2 regions of the Mesorhizobium sp. M0174 genome follow, and region 1 is predicted to be linked to the other one. Evidence: predicted binding sites of a transcription regulator. Region 1 holds the regulator's gene; the other holds the start of a gene.
What was found. Region 1 encodes PhoB, which activates phosphate uptake and scavenging genes when phosphate is short. Its sites were predicted from a motif close to TGTCATNNANCTGTCAT; they were not measured.
Positions count from the first base shown of each region.

Region 2: phnF (phosphonate metabolism transcriptional regulator PhnF) is a predicted target of PhoB. The motif match lies at 2,869-2,885, and genes of this name have one in related genera.

Region 1 is NZ_JAMYTB010000005.1:144,599-152,447, forward strand. Features, by position in the region: gene xylF (D-xylose ABC transporter substrate-binding protein) at 1-369, opposite strand, end outside; gene NKJ13_RS12810 (ROK family protein) at 655-1,899, shown strand; gene phoB (phosphate regulon transcriptional regulator PhoB) at 1,909-2,598, opposite strand; gene phoU (phosphate signaling complex protein PhoU) at 2,615-3,322, opposite strand; gene pstB (phosphate ABC transporter ATP-binding protein PstB) at 3,355-4,158, opposite strand; gene pstA (phosphate ABC transporter permease PstA) at 4,155-5,006, opposite strand; gene pstC (phosphate ABC transporter permease subunit PstC) at 5,010-5,999, opposite strand; gene pstS (phosphate ABC transporter substrate-binding protein PstS) at 6,059-7,117, opposite strand; gene NKJ13_RS12845 (hypothetical protein) at 7,771-7,849, shown strand, end outside.
Region 2 is NZ_JAMYTB010000001.1:17,905-25,753, reverse strand. Features, by position in the region: gene NKJ13_RS00145 (sugar ABC transporter ATP-binding protein) at 1-20, shown strand, start outside; gene NKJ13_RS00140 (ABC transporter permease) at 17-982, shown strand; gene NKJ13_RS00135 (zinc-binding alcohol dehydrogenase family protein) at 1,053-2,069, shown strand; gene phnF (phosphonate metabolism transcriptional regulator PhnF) at 2,088-2,831, opposite strand; gene phnG (phosphonate C-P lyase system protein PhnG) at 2,966-3,427, shown strand; gene phnH (phosphonate C-P lyase system protein PhnH) at 3,427-4,038, shown strand; gene NKJ13_RS00115 (carbon-phosphorus lyase complex subunit) at 4,040-5,152, shown strand; gene NKJ13_RS00110 (alpha-D-ribose 1-methylphosphonate 5-phosphate C-P-lyase PhnJ) at 5,149-6,060, shown strand; gene phnK (phosphonate C-P lyase system protein PhnK) at 6,057-6,833, shown strand; gene phnL (phosphonate C-P lyase system protein PhnL) at 6,836-7,543, shown strand; gene NKJ13_RS00095 (DapH/DapD/GlmU-related protein) at 7,540-7,849, shown strand, end outside.

The sequences.
Region 1 (7,849 bases):
GAACACGTCCTTGTTCTCGATCAGCCGGTCATAGCCGACGACCGGGATGCCTTCGTCCAGTGCCTTCTGCACGGCCGGCCCGATGGCCGAGGCATCCTGTGCCAGGATGATCAGCGCATTGGCACCCTGCGAGATCAGGCTCTCGACGTCGGTGAGCTGCTTGCCGGGGTTGGACTGTGCGTCGGCGGAAATATACTTGTCGCCGGCGGCCTCGATGGCCGCCTTCATTGCGGCCTCGTCGGTCTTCCAGCGCTCTTCCTGGAAGTTCGACCAGGAAACGCCGATGACCTTGTCTTTCGCCTGCGCCACCGACGCCAGCGCCAGCGTCATGGCGACACCCGCCAGAATGGCGGTCGTGAATTTCTTCATCATATCCTCCCTGCGCCGCGTACGGCGTGACCAATTGGCTCAAAGACCAGCTTAGAAGCTCTAATTTTTTCGAGCCTCGAAAAAATACTGGCCCGATCTCCGGCTGCTGTCAACATCGATTCTGATGGATTTTGATGACTGTGCGAGTTTTTTCGAGCGTCGGAATAAACGATGACAGCGCCACCTGCATCTGACACTATTTGCCGCATCCGACACTATTTGTCGGACATTACCGACGGCTTCCGGTTCATGAGCGGCCGCGGCAACCGGGAGGAAAGCAAAACGATGTCGGTCGGAATCCGCCATGACGATTTGCGCCGGCGCAACCGGGCGATGGTGATCTCGGCGGTGCGCCGGGCCGGCCAGCCATCGCGTACGGAGATCGCAGCCACCACCGGCCTCAGTCATTCAACCATATCGGCGATCTCCTCCGACCTGATACGGGAAGGCATCCTCGCCGAGAGCAAGGCAAGTGAGCCCGTTTCGTTGAAACGCGGTCGTCCACAGGTCGGCCTCGCCCTCAACCCGGAAGCGGCGGCGGTGCTGACCGTGGTGTTGTCACTGAATTTCCTGTCGGCCGCCATTATCGACTATGCGGGACAGGTGGTCGCCGAGGAACAGCGCCGGCTGGACACGCTGACCATGCCGCGCGACGAGCTGATCCGCGAATGCATGGCCATCGTCCGGCGCCGGCTTGAGGACCCAGACCTTGACGTCCGCAGTGTCGCCCGCATCGCCCTGGCGATTCAGGGCATTACCGACTCCCCTGCACGCGCCATGCTGTGGTCGCCGATCACGCCGCAGACCGACATCGCCTTTGCCGACATGCTGGAGGACGAATTCGGCATCCCGGCCACGGTGGAGAACGACTGCAATATGATGGCGGTGGCTTTGCGCTGGCGCAATCCGGATCGCTATCGCGACGACTTCATCGCCATCCTGCTTTCGCATGGCATCGGTATGGGGCTTGTGCTGAAGGGCGAACTGTTCACCGGGACGCATTCCTCGGGCGGCGAATTTGGCCACATGATCCATCGTCCGGGCGGCGCGCTCTGCCGTTGCGGGCGGCGCGGCTGCATCGAAGCCTATGCCGGCAACTATGCCATCTGGCGCAACGCCAGGCAGATGAGCGAAGACAGCGAACCTATCGCCGACGTCAGCGACGCCGACATGCGCGCGCTGGCCGCCCGCGCGCGCGAGAAGGATGGGCCGGAACGCGAGGCCTACCGCAAGGCCGGCGAAGCGCTGGGTTTCGGTCTCGGCTCGCTGTTCGCGCTGATCGATCCGGCACCGGTCGCGATGGTCGGCGCCAGTGCCGCTGCCTTCGATCTGATCGAGCCGGCCTTGCGCAAGGCAATCGCCCAGACCGCCGGCGGCCAGCACTCGGGCTCGATCTCCTTCGATACCGAGCCGAACGAATTGCCGCTGATCCGCGAAGGCTGCGCGATGCGGGCGTTAAGCTTCGTCGACCAGGAGATTTTCGCGCCGGGCGCGCAAATGAGGCCCGGCGTCAGAAAGAACGTCGCCTGACCAGGCGGGTCAATCTTCCCTGATCGCATAGCCGGCACCGCGGATGGTGCGGATGACATCCGGCATGCGGCCGTTATTGACGGCTTTGCGCAGCCGCCCGACATGGACGTCGACGGTGCGTTCGTCGATGTAGATCGTCTCGCCCCAGACATTATCGAGCAACTGGCTACGCGAGAAGACGCGGCCCGGATGCCGCATCATGAACTCGAGCAGTCGGAATTCGGTCGGCCCGAGCCGGATCTCGCTCTTCTTGCGATAGACCCTGTGCGATTCGCGATCGAGCACGATGTCGCCGACCTTCAACACGCTGGACAGCACTTCCGGCTTGGCGCGCCGCAGCAGCGCCTTGACCCTGGCCATGAATTCCGGCGTCGAAAACGGTTTGACCAGATAGTCGTCGGCGCCGGTCGAAAGACCGCGCACCCGGTCGCTCTCCTCGCCGCGCGCGGTCAGCATGATGATCGGCAGCCGCTCGGTTTCGGGGCGCACGCGCAACCTGCGGCAGAGCTCGATGCCGGAAACCGCCGGTATCATCCAGTCGAGCACCAGAAGGTCGGGCACATTTTCCTGCAAACGGATCTCGGCTTCGTCGCCGCGTGTCACCACCTCGACCTGGTAGCCTTCGGATTCGAGATTGTAGCGGAGCAGCACGCCCAACGGCTCCTCGTCCTCCACCACCATTATGCGTGGTGCGATCATCGGCTGGGCACCCCCATCATGTCACCGGCGCGGACATTGTCGTTTCGTCCTGCTTCGGACGATTGACGGGCAATTGCTCGCCGGTCAGCACATAATACGCATTCTCGGCGATGTTGGTGACATGGTCGCCGATCCGCTCGAGATTCTTGGCGCAGAACAGCAGATGCGTGCAAGCGGTGATGTTGCGCGGATCTTCCATCATGTAGGTTAACAGCTCGCGGAACACGGACGTGTATTTGACGTCGATACGCTCGTCGGCGGCGCGCAGCTTGGCCAACGCGGCCGCATCGCCTGCGGCATATTCCTCGATGACGCCCTGCACTTGGATGAGCACCAGCTGCGCCATCGCATCGATGGAATGCGATAGGTCGCGCGGCGTGACGCTGAGGCCGACCGCGCTCACACGCTTGGCGATATTCTTGGCAAGGTCGCCGATGCGTTCGAGGTCGCCGGCCATGCGGATCGCTCCGACGACATGGCGCAGATCGTGAGCCATTGGCTGGCGCTTGGCGATCAGGGTGATGGCGCGATCGTCCAGTTCGCGTTGACGCGCGTCCATGATGGCGTCGTCGGAGACGACGCGCTGCGCCAGCACGTTGTCGGAATTCAACAGGGCCTTGGTCGCCCCGCCGACCATCGAACCGGCGAGGTCGGCCATGTCGCGGATCAGCTTACTGATCTGCTCGAGATCCTCGTCGAAAGAAGCGACTGTGTGTTCGCCCATGGTCCTGTCCTCATATGCATGATCGGAACGGCTCAGCCGAAGCGGCCGGTGATGTAGTCCTGCGTGCGCTTCTCGCGGGGCGATGTGAAGATCTTCTCAGTCCGGTCGAACTCGACCAGTTCACCCAGATACATGAAGGCGGTCTGGCGCGACACGCGCGCCGCTTGCTGCATGTTGTGGGTGACGATGACGATCGTGTAGTCGGCTTGCAACTCGTCGATCAGTTCCTCGATCTTGGCCGTCGACAGCGGGTCGAGGGCCGAAGCCGGTTCGTCGAGCAGAATGACTTCCGGCTTCACTGCCACGGTGCGCGCGATGCAGAGCCGCTGCTGCTGGCCACCGGACAGGCTCAACCCGCTGGCGTTTAGCTTGTCCTTGACCTCGCTCCACAGCGCGGCCCGCTTCAACGCTTGCTCGACGCGGCCGTCCATCTCGGACTTGCCGAGATTCTCGTAGAGCCTGACGCCGAATGCTATGTTCTCGTAGATCGACATCGGGAACGGCGTCGGCTTCTGGAACACCATGCCGATCTTTGTCCTGAGGAGGTTGAGATCCTGCGACCGGTCGAGAATGTTCTTGCCGTCGAGCAGCACCTGGCCCTCGGCGGTCTGTTTCGGGTAGAGCTCGTAGATGCGGTTGAAGACGCGCAGCAGCGTCGATTTCCCGCAACCCGAAGGGCCGATGAAGGCTGTGACGCTGCGCTCGGGCAGCGACAGGCTGATGTCCTTCAGCGCCTTACTCTGGCCGTAGTAGAAGTTGAGGTTCTTGACCTCGATCTTCGTCTTCTCGGTGACCGTTTCGGTCATCGTCATGTCTGGGGACAACATCTGTGTCATCTGTCCTCTCTGCGTCCGGTAAGGCTGCGGGCGAGGATGCTCAAGCCCAGAACCGTCAGGGTGATTATGAGTGCGCCGGTCCACGCCAGTTGCTGCCATTCCTCGTAAGGGCTGAGAGCGAACTGGAAGATGGTCACCGGCAGGCTGGCCATCGGCGCGTTGATATTGCTGCTCCAGAACTGGTTGTTGAGCGCGGTGAAAAGCAGCGGCGCCGTCTCGCCGGAAATGCGTGCTATCGCCAGCAATATGCCGGTGACGATGCCGGACAATGCGGCGCGGTAGGCGACCGAACGGATCACCACCCAGCGTGGCGCGCCGATCGCGGCACCGGCTTCACGCAACGCGTTCGGCACCAGGTTGAGCATGTCTTCAGTGGTGCGCACGACCACCGGAATGACCAGGATGGCAAGCGCCACGGCGCCGGCAATGGCCGAGAAATGTCCCATTGGCCGCACCATCAATTCATAGACGAACAAGCCGATGATGATCGACGGCGCCGACAACAGGATGTCGTTGATGAAGCGGACGACGGTGGTGATGCGCGAAAAGCGTCCATACTCGGCCATGTAGGTTCCCGCCAGCACGCCGATCGGCGTGCCGACGACAACGGCGATGATCGTCATCAGCAGGCTGCCCGCGATGGCATTGAGCAGGCCGCCGGCTTCGCCCGGTGGTGGCGTCATCTCGGTGAAGACCGCGAACGAAAGCCCGGCTGTGCCCTTATAGACCAACGCACCGAGAATGAGCGCCAGCCAGGCAAGTCCGATGCCGGCGGCGACGACGCAAAGCGCCATCATCACCGAATTCCTGGCTTTGCGGCGGCTGTGGAGCGATGAGGATGTCGACATCGGTCAGGCTCCCGTACGGGCGTCGATCCGCATCAGCATATAGCGGGCGGCGGCAAGGATCAGGAAGGTGATGACGAACAGGATCAGGCCGAGCGCGACCAGCGAGGAGGTGTAGAGGTCGCCGTCGGCCTCGGTAAATTCATTGGCGATGGTCGCCGAGATCGTCGTGCCCGGTGCGAACAGGGAGGCACTGATGCGATGCGCGTTGCCGATGACGAAAGTCACCGCCATGGTTTCGCCGAGTGCCCGGCCGAGGCCAAGCATGACGCCGCCCATGATGCCGATGCGGGTATAGGGAATGACCACGCGCCGGGTCACTTCCCAGGTCGTGCAACCGATGCCGTAGGCCGATTCCTTCAGCACCGCCGGCACCGTATCGAAGACATCCTTGGTGATCGAGGTGATGAAGGGCAACACCATTATGGCGAGGATCAGCGCCGAGGTCAGAAGGCCGATGCCGTAAGGAGGGCCGGCGAAAAGGCTGGATAGTCCCGGCACGCCGTGGAAGATGTTGATGATGAAGGGCTGTATCGTCGTCTGCAGGAATGGCGCGAACACGAACAGGCCCCAGATACCATAGATGATCGAGGGAATGCCGGCCAATAGCTCGACCGCTATGCCGATCGGGCGCCTGAGCGGGCGCGGGCAGAGCTCGGTGAGAAAGATCGCAATGCCGATGCCGATCGGAACCGCGATCAGGATGGCGATGGCCGCCGTCACCAGGGTGCCGTAGATCGGCGCCAGTGCGCCAAATTTTTCCGTGACCGGATTCCAGCTCTCAGTCGTCAGGAAAGAAAAGCCGAAGGACGACAGCGCCTGCCATGAGCCGGCAAACAGCGAGATCGCGACACCGCCGAGGATGACCAGCACAAGGATTGCGGAAGCGCGGGTGAGTCCGCGAAATATGGCATCTGTGAGCGCGAAGCGCCGCACCGTAGCGTCCCTGGCCCGGGCTGCTGCAGATGATGGCATGGCATCGGAAGCGATGGTCATTGGGTCCTCGCGATTAAAGGCAACAGGGAGGGCGCCGTCGACGCCCTCCCTGGAGGAGATTACATAGCCGAGTAGAGCGGCTTGCCATCGTCGCCGACGACTTCCTTGGCCCACATGGCCTTGACGCTCTCAACCACCTTGTCGGGCATCGGAACGTAGTCCAGCTCGCCGGCCATCTCGTCGCCCTTGTCATACGCCCAGGCGAAGAATTTGAGCGCTTCGCCGGTGGTCGCGGCGTCGTCCGGCTTCTTATACAGGAGGATCCACGTCGCCGCCGTCATCGGCCAGGACTCGGCGCCCGGCTCATTGGCGAGGATCACCCCATAGCCCGGCTGCGAGCTCCAGTCGGCATTGGCCGCTGCCGCCGAGAACGCGGCTGCGGTGGGCTCGACCTTCTTGCCGTCCTTGTTGATCATGTCGGTGTGGGTGAGCTTGTTCTGCTTGGCGTAGGCGTATTCGACATAACCGATCGCGCCGCCGGTCTGGGAGACGTTGTTGGCAACGCCCTCATTGCCTTTGGCGCCGATGCCGACCGGCCATTCCACGGCCTTGTCGACGCCGACCTTTTCTTTCCAGTCCGCGCTGACGTCGCCGAGGTAGTATGTGAAGTTGAACGTCGTGCCCGAACCATCGGAACGGTGAACGACCGCGATCGCCTGCGAAGGCAGCTTGACGTCGGGATTGAGCTTCTTGATCGCCTCGTCATCCCAGCTCGTGATCTTGCCGAGGAAGATGTCGGCCAGCGTCGGGCCGTCGAGAACCAACTCGCCCGGCTTGAGGCCTTCGAGGTTGACGACCGGAACGATGCCGCCCATCACCATCGGGAACTGAGCCAGTCCGGACGCTTCAAGCTCGTCGCCCTTGAGCGGCGCATCCGAAGCGCCGAAGGTAACGGTCTTGGCCTTGATCTGCTTGATGCCGCCGCCGGAACCGATCGACTGGTAGTTGAGGCCAACGCCGGTGTCTTTCTTGTAGGTGTCGGCCCACTTCGCATAGATCGGGTAGGGGAAGGTGGCGCCGGCGCCGGAGATGTCCGCGGCGAGCGCGGCGGACAGGGTGAGGGTGGTCGTCGCCGCCATTGCAATCGCAACGGCCGCCGAGCGGATGAAATGTCTCATGTGGCCTGCTCCTGTTCGGAATATGGTCTCTCGGCGCCATTCCTCCGGCGCCCGCTGAGGCCAATAGCCCCCGATTATTACAGTCGCATGACAGTTTCATGTCGCTCCGGTAACGTCGTCCAGCCGGGTTAAGAAGGAGCGGCCGCGGGCTTTGTCGGCATGGGCCGCGGTTTGCCGCTGGAATCAGCAGCTTGCGTGATTTCCGGCCGGCATCGTCGGCTCGGCGATCGCAGCCACCGGCTTTAAAAGAAAAAAACCGGACGGGAGCGCGTTGCATGCAGCCAGAACGTGTCATGGCCGCGCCATCGCCGAAACAGGTCCGTTGGGGTAAATCTGACCCTGTTTCTTGCCGGCGGTCGCTGCTCCCGCCCGTAACTGGAGGAGCGGAACTTCGAACATCCCATTGTCGCCACTGAGCGCGGCTTTGGTATGGTGCGATCGCACCATGGCCTTACGCTGGAAGCGTTGACGAATCGCAAGTTTCTAACTCGCGCTGGATCCCCATTCGCGCCCGACTCGGCGCTCGATCTTCGAGCAAGGCCTTCGACGGGAAGCGCGACGACTTCTACTTCACGGTATCTACTCCCTTCGCCCTATTCCGCCGGTTGTCGGTTAGGCCGAAGCGGCGTTATAAGCTTGCAGGGGTATTGCTGATGTCTCGACGGATTCTGCCTGTCTTCCTGTGCCTGGCGCTGCCTCTGGGAAGCGGCTGCGCTCGCAGCTATGACGGCA
Region 2 (7,849 bases), on a different contig from region 1:
GACCGGGAGGGAAGATATGAGCACCGAGGCGATCGCTGCCGAAAGGCCGAAACGCAACTACAACGCCCTGTTCGGGCTGACACTGCTGGCGCTGCTGGTTCTTTTGTGGGTCATCCTGTCGGTGGCGACGCCGAGCTTCGCCTCGGCCAACAACATCTCGAACCTGTTACGGCAAGGGTCGATGATCGCCATCCTGGCGGTCGGCCAGACCTTCGTCATCATCACGGGCGGCATCGACCTTTCCGTCGGCGCCGTGGTCGGCTTCGCCACAGTCATCGTCGCGATGCTGATCAACGCCGGCACACCGGTGTTCCTGGCCATCCTGATTACCTTGCTGGTCGGCGTCGCCATCGGCATGTTCCACGGCTTCGGCATCGTCAAGATGGGCCTCCCACCCTTCATCATCACCCTGGCGACGCTGACCTCGCTGCGCGGCATCGGTCTGTTGATGACCAACGGCAACTCGATCTCGATCAACAACGATGCCTTCCAGACGTTCTCGCGCAGTTCCTTCGTCGGCGTCCCCAATCTGTTCTGGATGGTGATCCTGGTCGGCATCCCGGCCTACATCTTCCTGCACCACAGCCGCTGGGGCCGCTATCTGTTCTCGGTCGGCTCCAACGCCGAGGCGTCGCGCCTGTCAGGCGTCAACGTCCAGCGCACCATCTACATGGCCTACACGCTGTCGGGGCTGTGTGCGGCATTCGTCGGCGTGCTTCTCGCCTCGCGCATCGGCATCGGCAATCCGACACAGGCCGAGGGCTGGGAATTGCAGGCGATCGCCTCCTCGGTGATCGGCGGCACCTCGCTGTTCGGCGCTGTCGGCTCAGTGCACGGGCCGCTGCTCGGCGCCTTCATCCTTGCCACCATCAACAACGGCGCCAATCTGCTCAACGTCAACGCCTTCTGGCAGCGCATCATCACCGGTGTGCTGATCATCGTCATCGTCTATTTCGACGGGCTGCGCCGCCGCGGCAAATAGACCGCCTCCCCACAACCGCCGGCCTCGCGACAGCAGAGCCGGCGGTGCCATGAACCGACTGGATTGAAGCATGAAAGCCGTCGTCTGCCGCTCGCCCGGCGAACTTGTCCTCGAAGATCGCCCGGCGCCTGGCGCGCCGCCCGCCGGCTGGGCGCTGGTCGCCGTCAGCCATGTCGGCATCTGCGGCACCGACTATCACATCTTCGAAGGCAAGCACCCGTTCCTCGCCTATCCCCGCACTATGGGCCACGAAGTTTCCGGCACCGTGATCGAGGTTGGTGAGGGCGTCGATCTGGCAATCGGCGAACCGGTGGTCGTCAATCCCTATCTCGCCTGCGGCAAATGCATCGCCTGCCGGCACGGCAAGCCGAATTGCTGCGTCAAGATCGAGGTGCTCGGCGTCCACCGCGACGGCGCCATGTGCGAGCAAATCCTGGTGCCGGCGCAAAATCTTTATCCGGCAAACGGCCTGTCGCTGGCCGATGCTGCTGCCGTGGAATTCCTGGCGATCGGCGCCCATGCCGTGCGGCGCTCGCTGGCTGATCCAGGTGCGCGCACGCTGGTCATTGGCGCTGGCCCGATCGGGCTCGGCACGGCGCTGTTCGCCCGCATCGCCGGGCTCGACGTGACGCTGCTCGACATGAGTGCGGGGAGGCTGAGTTTCGCCGAAAGCGAACTCGGCTTCGCGACCCTCGACGGCTCGCAGGGCGCTGCTGCGGACCTGGTGCGGCAAGCAACCGACGGCGACGGTTTTGACATGGTTTTCGATGCCACCGGCAACACCCAGTCGGTGCAGTCGGCCTTCGCCCATGTCGCGCATGGCGGGGCGCTGGTGCTGGTCAGCGTCGTCAAGGACGACATCGCCTTTTCCGATCCCGAATTCCACAAGCGCGAGATGATGCTGATCGGCAGCCGCAACGCGCTGCGTGCCGATTTCGACCATGTCGCCGCCTCGATCCGCAACGGCGCGGTGCCGTTGGCTAAGCTCGTCACGCACCGCACGACGCTTGGCGAAACGCCGCATGACCTCGCCCGCTGGGCGCATGAGAAGTCCGGCCTGATCAAGGCTGTCATTCAGGTCGGATGATGCCGGGGCTGGCGCATCTCAGAGCGCCGACAGTTTGAGCTCGATCCGCTCGGCCGGGAAGCGCGACTCCGAAAACTGGATCGGCTGACCGTCGGGCGTGACGTTGACGGCGACCGTCACCAGCACGATGGCGCCGGGCTGCAGGTCGAGGTCCGCAAGGTCGGCGGCATCGGCATGGCGCGCCGACAGCACCGTCGATTGCCGGAGATAGTCGCTGACGCCGAAGCGTGCCAGCGATGCGGTGATCGAACCCGTTTCCGCCATGGCAGCATCGATCCCGGCAAAGCGCCTGGCATCGAACCAGCCGGCAGCGCGGGACACCGGCATTCCATCGGCTTCGCCGCGCGTTTCCAGGCGTATCACGTCGACCCCCTTTGCAAGGCCTAAGCTCTCTGCGACACGACGGTTGGCAGGCTCGACCGATGACGCAAGCAAGGTGATATGCCGCTCGGACGCCTGTCCTTGCAATCCCTCCGAAAAGCGGGTGCGGGCGCCGATCGGATATGACAGCCGCCTGCGCGACAGCACGAAGGTGCCCCGCCCCTGCTCTGCCCTGAGCACACCCTCCTGCACCAGCGCTGCAATGGCGCTGCGGACGGTGTGGCGGTTGACGCCATAGCGCTCGGCAAGTGCCACCTCCGGCGGCAACGCCGCATTTTCGGGAAAATCGCCGACGGCAATCGAATGCAGGATCCGATCGGCGATCTGCCGCCACAGCGCGACACCGCTGCGCCGCTCGATGCTGTTGGCTTGTCCGATCATTTTCTGCCCCAACCTTTGCGCCCCCTCTTCTCGCCCTTGTCATGCACCCGTCATAGACACGCATTAGATAATAGATATAATTTGTATAATTGTCTATATCAATAGACAAATTTCAATGCAAGGGAGTGTTAACCATGCGAGGACAGGAAGCGCGCGATCAGGCTGGGCGCAAGGCCGTTATGGCAACGCTGGCGCAATCGACCAGCGACGATATCGTCCGTCTGTGGAACGAAGCCGGCCTGCCTTCTGAGGCGGAACTCCTGCGCGGCCCCGAAACCGGCCTGGTCACCGTGCGTGGCCGCATCGGTGGCGGCGGCGCGCCGTTCAACGTTGGCGAGGCGACGGTCACCCGCGCCACCGTCCGGCTCGCCTCCGGACAGGTCGGCCACTGCTATGCGCTCGGCCGCGACAAGCAGAAGGCAAGGCTGGCGGCAATCGCCGACGCGCTCTGGCAGGACCCGGCTCACCGCAACGAGGTCGAGGCCAGGCTCGTCGCGCCCTTGCGGACGGCACTGGCCAAGGCCCGTGACCAGCGCCGCGCCGAGACGGCGGCGACCAAGGTCGATTTCTTCACCATGGTACGCGGAGAAGACTGATGGACATCGTAACCCAAGCGATCGAAGGCGGCTTTGCCGATCCGGTGTTCGACGCCCAGACGGTCTTCCGGGCAGTGATGGACGCGATGGCGCGGCCGGGCACACTGCAGCCCCTGCCGGTCTTTACCCATCCACCGACGCCGCTGTCAGCCACCGCGGGCGCCATTGCGCTGGCGCTGTGCGATAACGACACGCCGCTCTGGCTCGACCCCGCCTTGCAGGCTTCGGCGACGGTGAAATCCTGGCTTGGCTTCCATACCGGCGCGCCGCTCGCCAACACCCCGGCCGACGCGCATTTCGCGCTGATCGCCACGCCGGCCGAGATGATGGCGCTCGACGGGTTTTCGCAAGGCACCCAGGATTATCCCGATCGCTCCACGACGCTGATCCTCGAGGTCAGCGATCTTGTCTCCGGCGCTCCGCTGCTGCTCGAAGGCCCGGGCATCGAGAAGACGGCGACGATCGCGCCGGCGCAAATGCCGCGTCATTTCGTCGAGCAATGGAAGCAGAACAACCAGCGCTTTCCGCGTGGCGTCGATATCATCCTCGCCACGTCCGACGCGATTGCCTGCCTGCCGCGCACGACGCGCATCAAGACGATGGAGGCGTAGGATGTATGTCGCGGTAAAGGGTGGCGAAGCGGCCATTCGCAACGCCCACAAACTGCTCGCCGACCGCCGGCGCGGCGATCGTTCGGTGCCCGCACTTCGCCTCGACCAGATCGTCGAGCAACTGGCGCTCGGCGTCGACCGGGTAATGAGTGAAGGTTCGCTCTACGACAGGGAATTGGCGGCACTCGCCATCGTCCAGGCGCGCGGCGACATGATCGAGGCGATCTTCCTCATTCGCGCCTATCGCACCACGCTGCCGCGCTTCGGCTACACCAAGGCGGTCGACACAGGCACGATGCTGGTCGAGCGGCGGGTGTCGGCGACCTACAAGGACCTGCCCGGCGGCCAGTTGCTCGGCCCGACTTTCGACTACACCCACCGGCTGCTCGATCCCGAGCTTGCCGCAGGCGGCGAAGTCGCCGAGCCGGAGCAGCGTGCCGGCGAGGCGGAAGCCATGCCGCGCGTGTCGGCGATCCTCGCCCGCGAGGGCCTGATCGAATCCGACGGCGACATGCCTGAAGATCATGTCCCCGGCGACATCACCCGCGAGCCGCTCGAATTCCCGATGGCGCGCGACATCCGCCTGCAGGCGTTGTCGCGCGGCGATGAGGGGTTTTTATTGGCGCTCGGCTATTCCACCCAGCGCGGCTATGCGCGCAACCATCCCTTCGTCGGCGAGGTCCGTATCGGTAAGGTCGAACTGGAACTGGACGTGCCGGAACTGCCCTTTGCCGTGCCGCTCGGCAGCATCCGCGTCACCGAATGCCAGATCGTCAATCAGTTCAAGGGCTCGGCCAAGGCGCCGCCGCAATTCACCCGCGGCTACGGCCTCGTCTTCGGCCAGAGCGAGCGCAAGGCGATGGCCATGGCGCTATGCGACCGCGCGCTGCGTGCCTCGGAGTTGGGTGAGGATGTCGTCGCCGCCGCCCAGGACGAGGAGTTCGTCATCTCGCATTCCGACAATGTCCAGGCGACCGGCTTCGTCGAGCATCTGAAGCTGCCGCACTATGTCGATTTCCAGGCCGAGCTCGACCTCGTGCGCCGCATGCGCGCCGAGCACGACGCCCGCGAAAACGCCGGCAAGGCCGAAGAGAAGAGAGAGGCCGCGGAATGACCGCACAACCAACCGACATCGCCACCTACAACTTCGCCTATCTCGACGAGCAGACCAAGCGGATGATCCGCCGGGCGATCCTCAAGGGTATCGCCATCCCTGGCTACCAGGTGCCGTTTGCCTCGCGCGAAATGCCGATGCCCTATGGCTGGGGCACCGGCGGTGTGCAGGTCACCGCTTCGATCATTGGCCCGGATGATGTGCTCAAGGTCATCGACCAGGGCGCCGACGACACCACCAATGCCGTCTCGATCCGCGCCTTCTTCAAGAAGGTCGCCAATGTCGCCGTCACCACCGAGACGGCCAAGGCGACCATCATCCAGACTCGCCACCGCATCCCCGAGCATCCGCTGAGCGCGGGTCAGGTGCTGGTCTATCAGGTGCCGATCCCCGAACCGCTGCGCTTCCTCGAGCCACGCGAGACCGAGACGCGCAAAATGCATGCGCTGGAGGAATACGGCCTGATGCATGTAAAACTCTACGAGGACATCGCCAAACATGGCCGCATCGCCACCACCTATGCCTATCCGGTCAAGGTCGAGGGCCGCTATGTGATGGACCCGTCGCCGACGCCGAAATTCGACAACCCGAAAATGCACCGTTCGCCGGCTTTGCAATTGTTCGGCGCCGGCCGCGAAAAGCGCATCTATGCACTGCCGCCCTTCACCGATGTGGTCAGCCTCGACTTCGAGGACCATCCGTTCGAGGTGCAGACCTTCGACCAGCCCTGCGCACTGTGCGCGGCCGAGAACGTCTATCTCGACGAAGTTATCCTCGACGACCATGGCGGCCACATGTTCGTCTGCTCCGACACCGATCATTGCGAGAAGCGGCGGGCCGAAGGCCATCGCGGCCATCTTGCGCCCGAAATCCCTCTTGCCCTGGAAAAAACGGAGCCGGCGCAATGACGGACGAACCGCTGCTGCGCGTCTCTGCGCTGTCCAAATTCTACGGCTCGCGCGTCGGCTGCGAGAACGTCACCTTCGATCTGTGGCCGGGCGAAGTGCTGGCTGTCGTCGGCGAATCCGGTTCCGGCAAGACGACTTTGCTCAACTGCCTGTCGACAAGGCTACTGCCCAGCTCCGGCACCGCCAGCTACCGCATGCGCGATGGCCAATTCCGCGAGCTCTACCGCATGAGCGAGGCCGAGCGCCGCTTTTTGATGCGCACCGACTGGGGCTTTGTCCACCAGAACCCCGCCGATGGTCTGCGCATGACGGTGTCGGCCGGCGCCAATGTCGGCGAGCGGCTGATGGCGGTCGGCGACCGCCACTACGGAAAAATCCGAGCCACGGCGGTCGACTGGCTGTCGCGCGTCGAGATCGACGAAGACCGCATCGACGACGAGCCGCGCGCCTTTTCCGGCGGCATGCGCCAGCGCCTGCAGATCGCCCGCAACCTCGTTACCGGCCCACGGCTGGTGTTCATGGACGAGCCGACCGGTGGTCTCGACGTGTCGGTGCAGGCACGTCTGCTCGATCTGCTGCGCGGGCTGGTCACCGATCTCGGCCTGGCGGCGATCGTCGTCACCCACGATCTCGCGGTGGCGCGGCTGTTGTCGCAGCGCATGATGGTGATGAAGGACGGCCGCGTCGTCGAAAGCGACCTCACCGACCGCGTCCTCGACGATCCGCGCGCGCCCTACACCCAGCTTCTCGTTTCTTCCATTCTGCAGGTGTGACTATGGCAACCCCCCTCGTCGTCTCCGATGTCGCCAAGAGCTTCACCATGCATCTGCGCGACGGCATCAAATTGCCGGTGGTTGCCGGCGTCTCGTTCGCGATCAGGGCCGGCGAATGCGCCGTGCTCGGCGGCCCGTCCGGGGCCGGCAAGAGCTCGATCCTGAAAATGCTCTACGGCAATTATGCCGCCGACGAAGGCCAGATCATCGTCCAGCACGAGGGCGGGCTGATCGATCTCGCCGCGGCCAGCCCGCGCACCGTGCTTGCCGTCCGCCGGCTTACCATCGGCTATGTCAGCCAGTTCCTGCGCACCGTGCCGCGTGTCTCGGCGCTCGATGTCGTCGCCGAGCCGCTGGTCGAGCGCGGCGAGGAGCGTGAGGTCGCGCGCGGCAAGGCACGTGCCTTGCTGGCGCAGCTGAACCTGCCGGAAAAACTCTGGGCGCTGCCGCCGGCGACGTTCTCCGGCGGCGAACAGCAGCGCGTCAACATCGCGCGCGGCTTCATCACCGAGCATCCGATCCTGCTGCTAGACGAGCCGACCGCCTCGCTCGACGCAAGGAACCGCGACGTCGTGATTTCCCTGATCGCCGCCAAGAAGGCGGCGGGCGTCGCTTTGCTCGGCATCTTCCATGATCACGACGTGCGTGAGGCGGTCGCCGACCGCGTCATCGACGTGACCGCCTTCGCCGCCGGAAAAATCGCCGCATGACCAGGAAACTGTCGGAGGCACCGCTGATCCACGAGACGGCGCAAGTCGAGAACTCGACGCTTGGCCGCTGGACGGAGATCGCCGAGCGCTGCCGGGTTTCCGAAAGCACGCTCGGCGACTATTCCTACATGATGCAGGACTGCGGCGTCTGGTGCGTGACGATCGGCAAATTCGCCAACATCGCCGCCAGCGTGCGCATCAATGCCACCAACCACCCGACCTGGCGGCCGACGCTGCACCATTTCACCTATCGCGCTTCGGACTATTGGGACGACGCCGAGCACGAAAGCGAATTCTTCGCCCAGC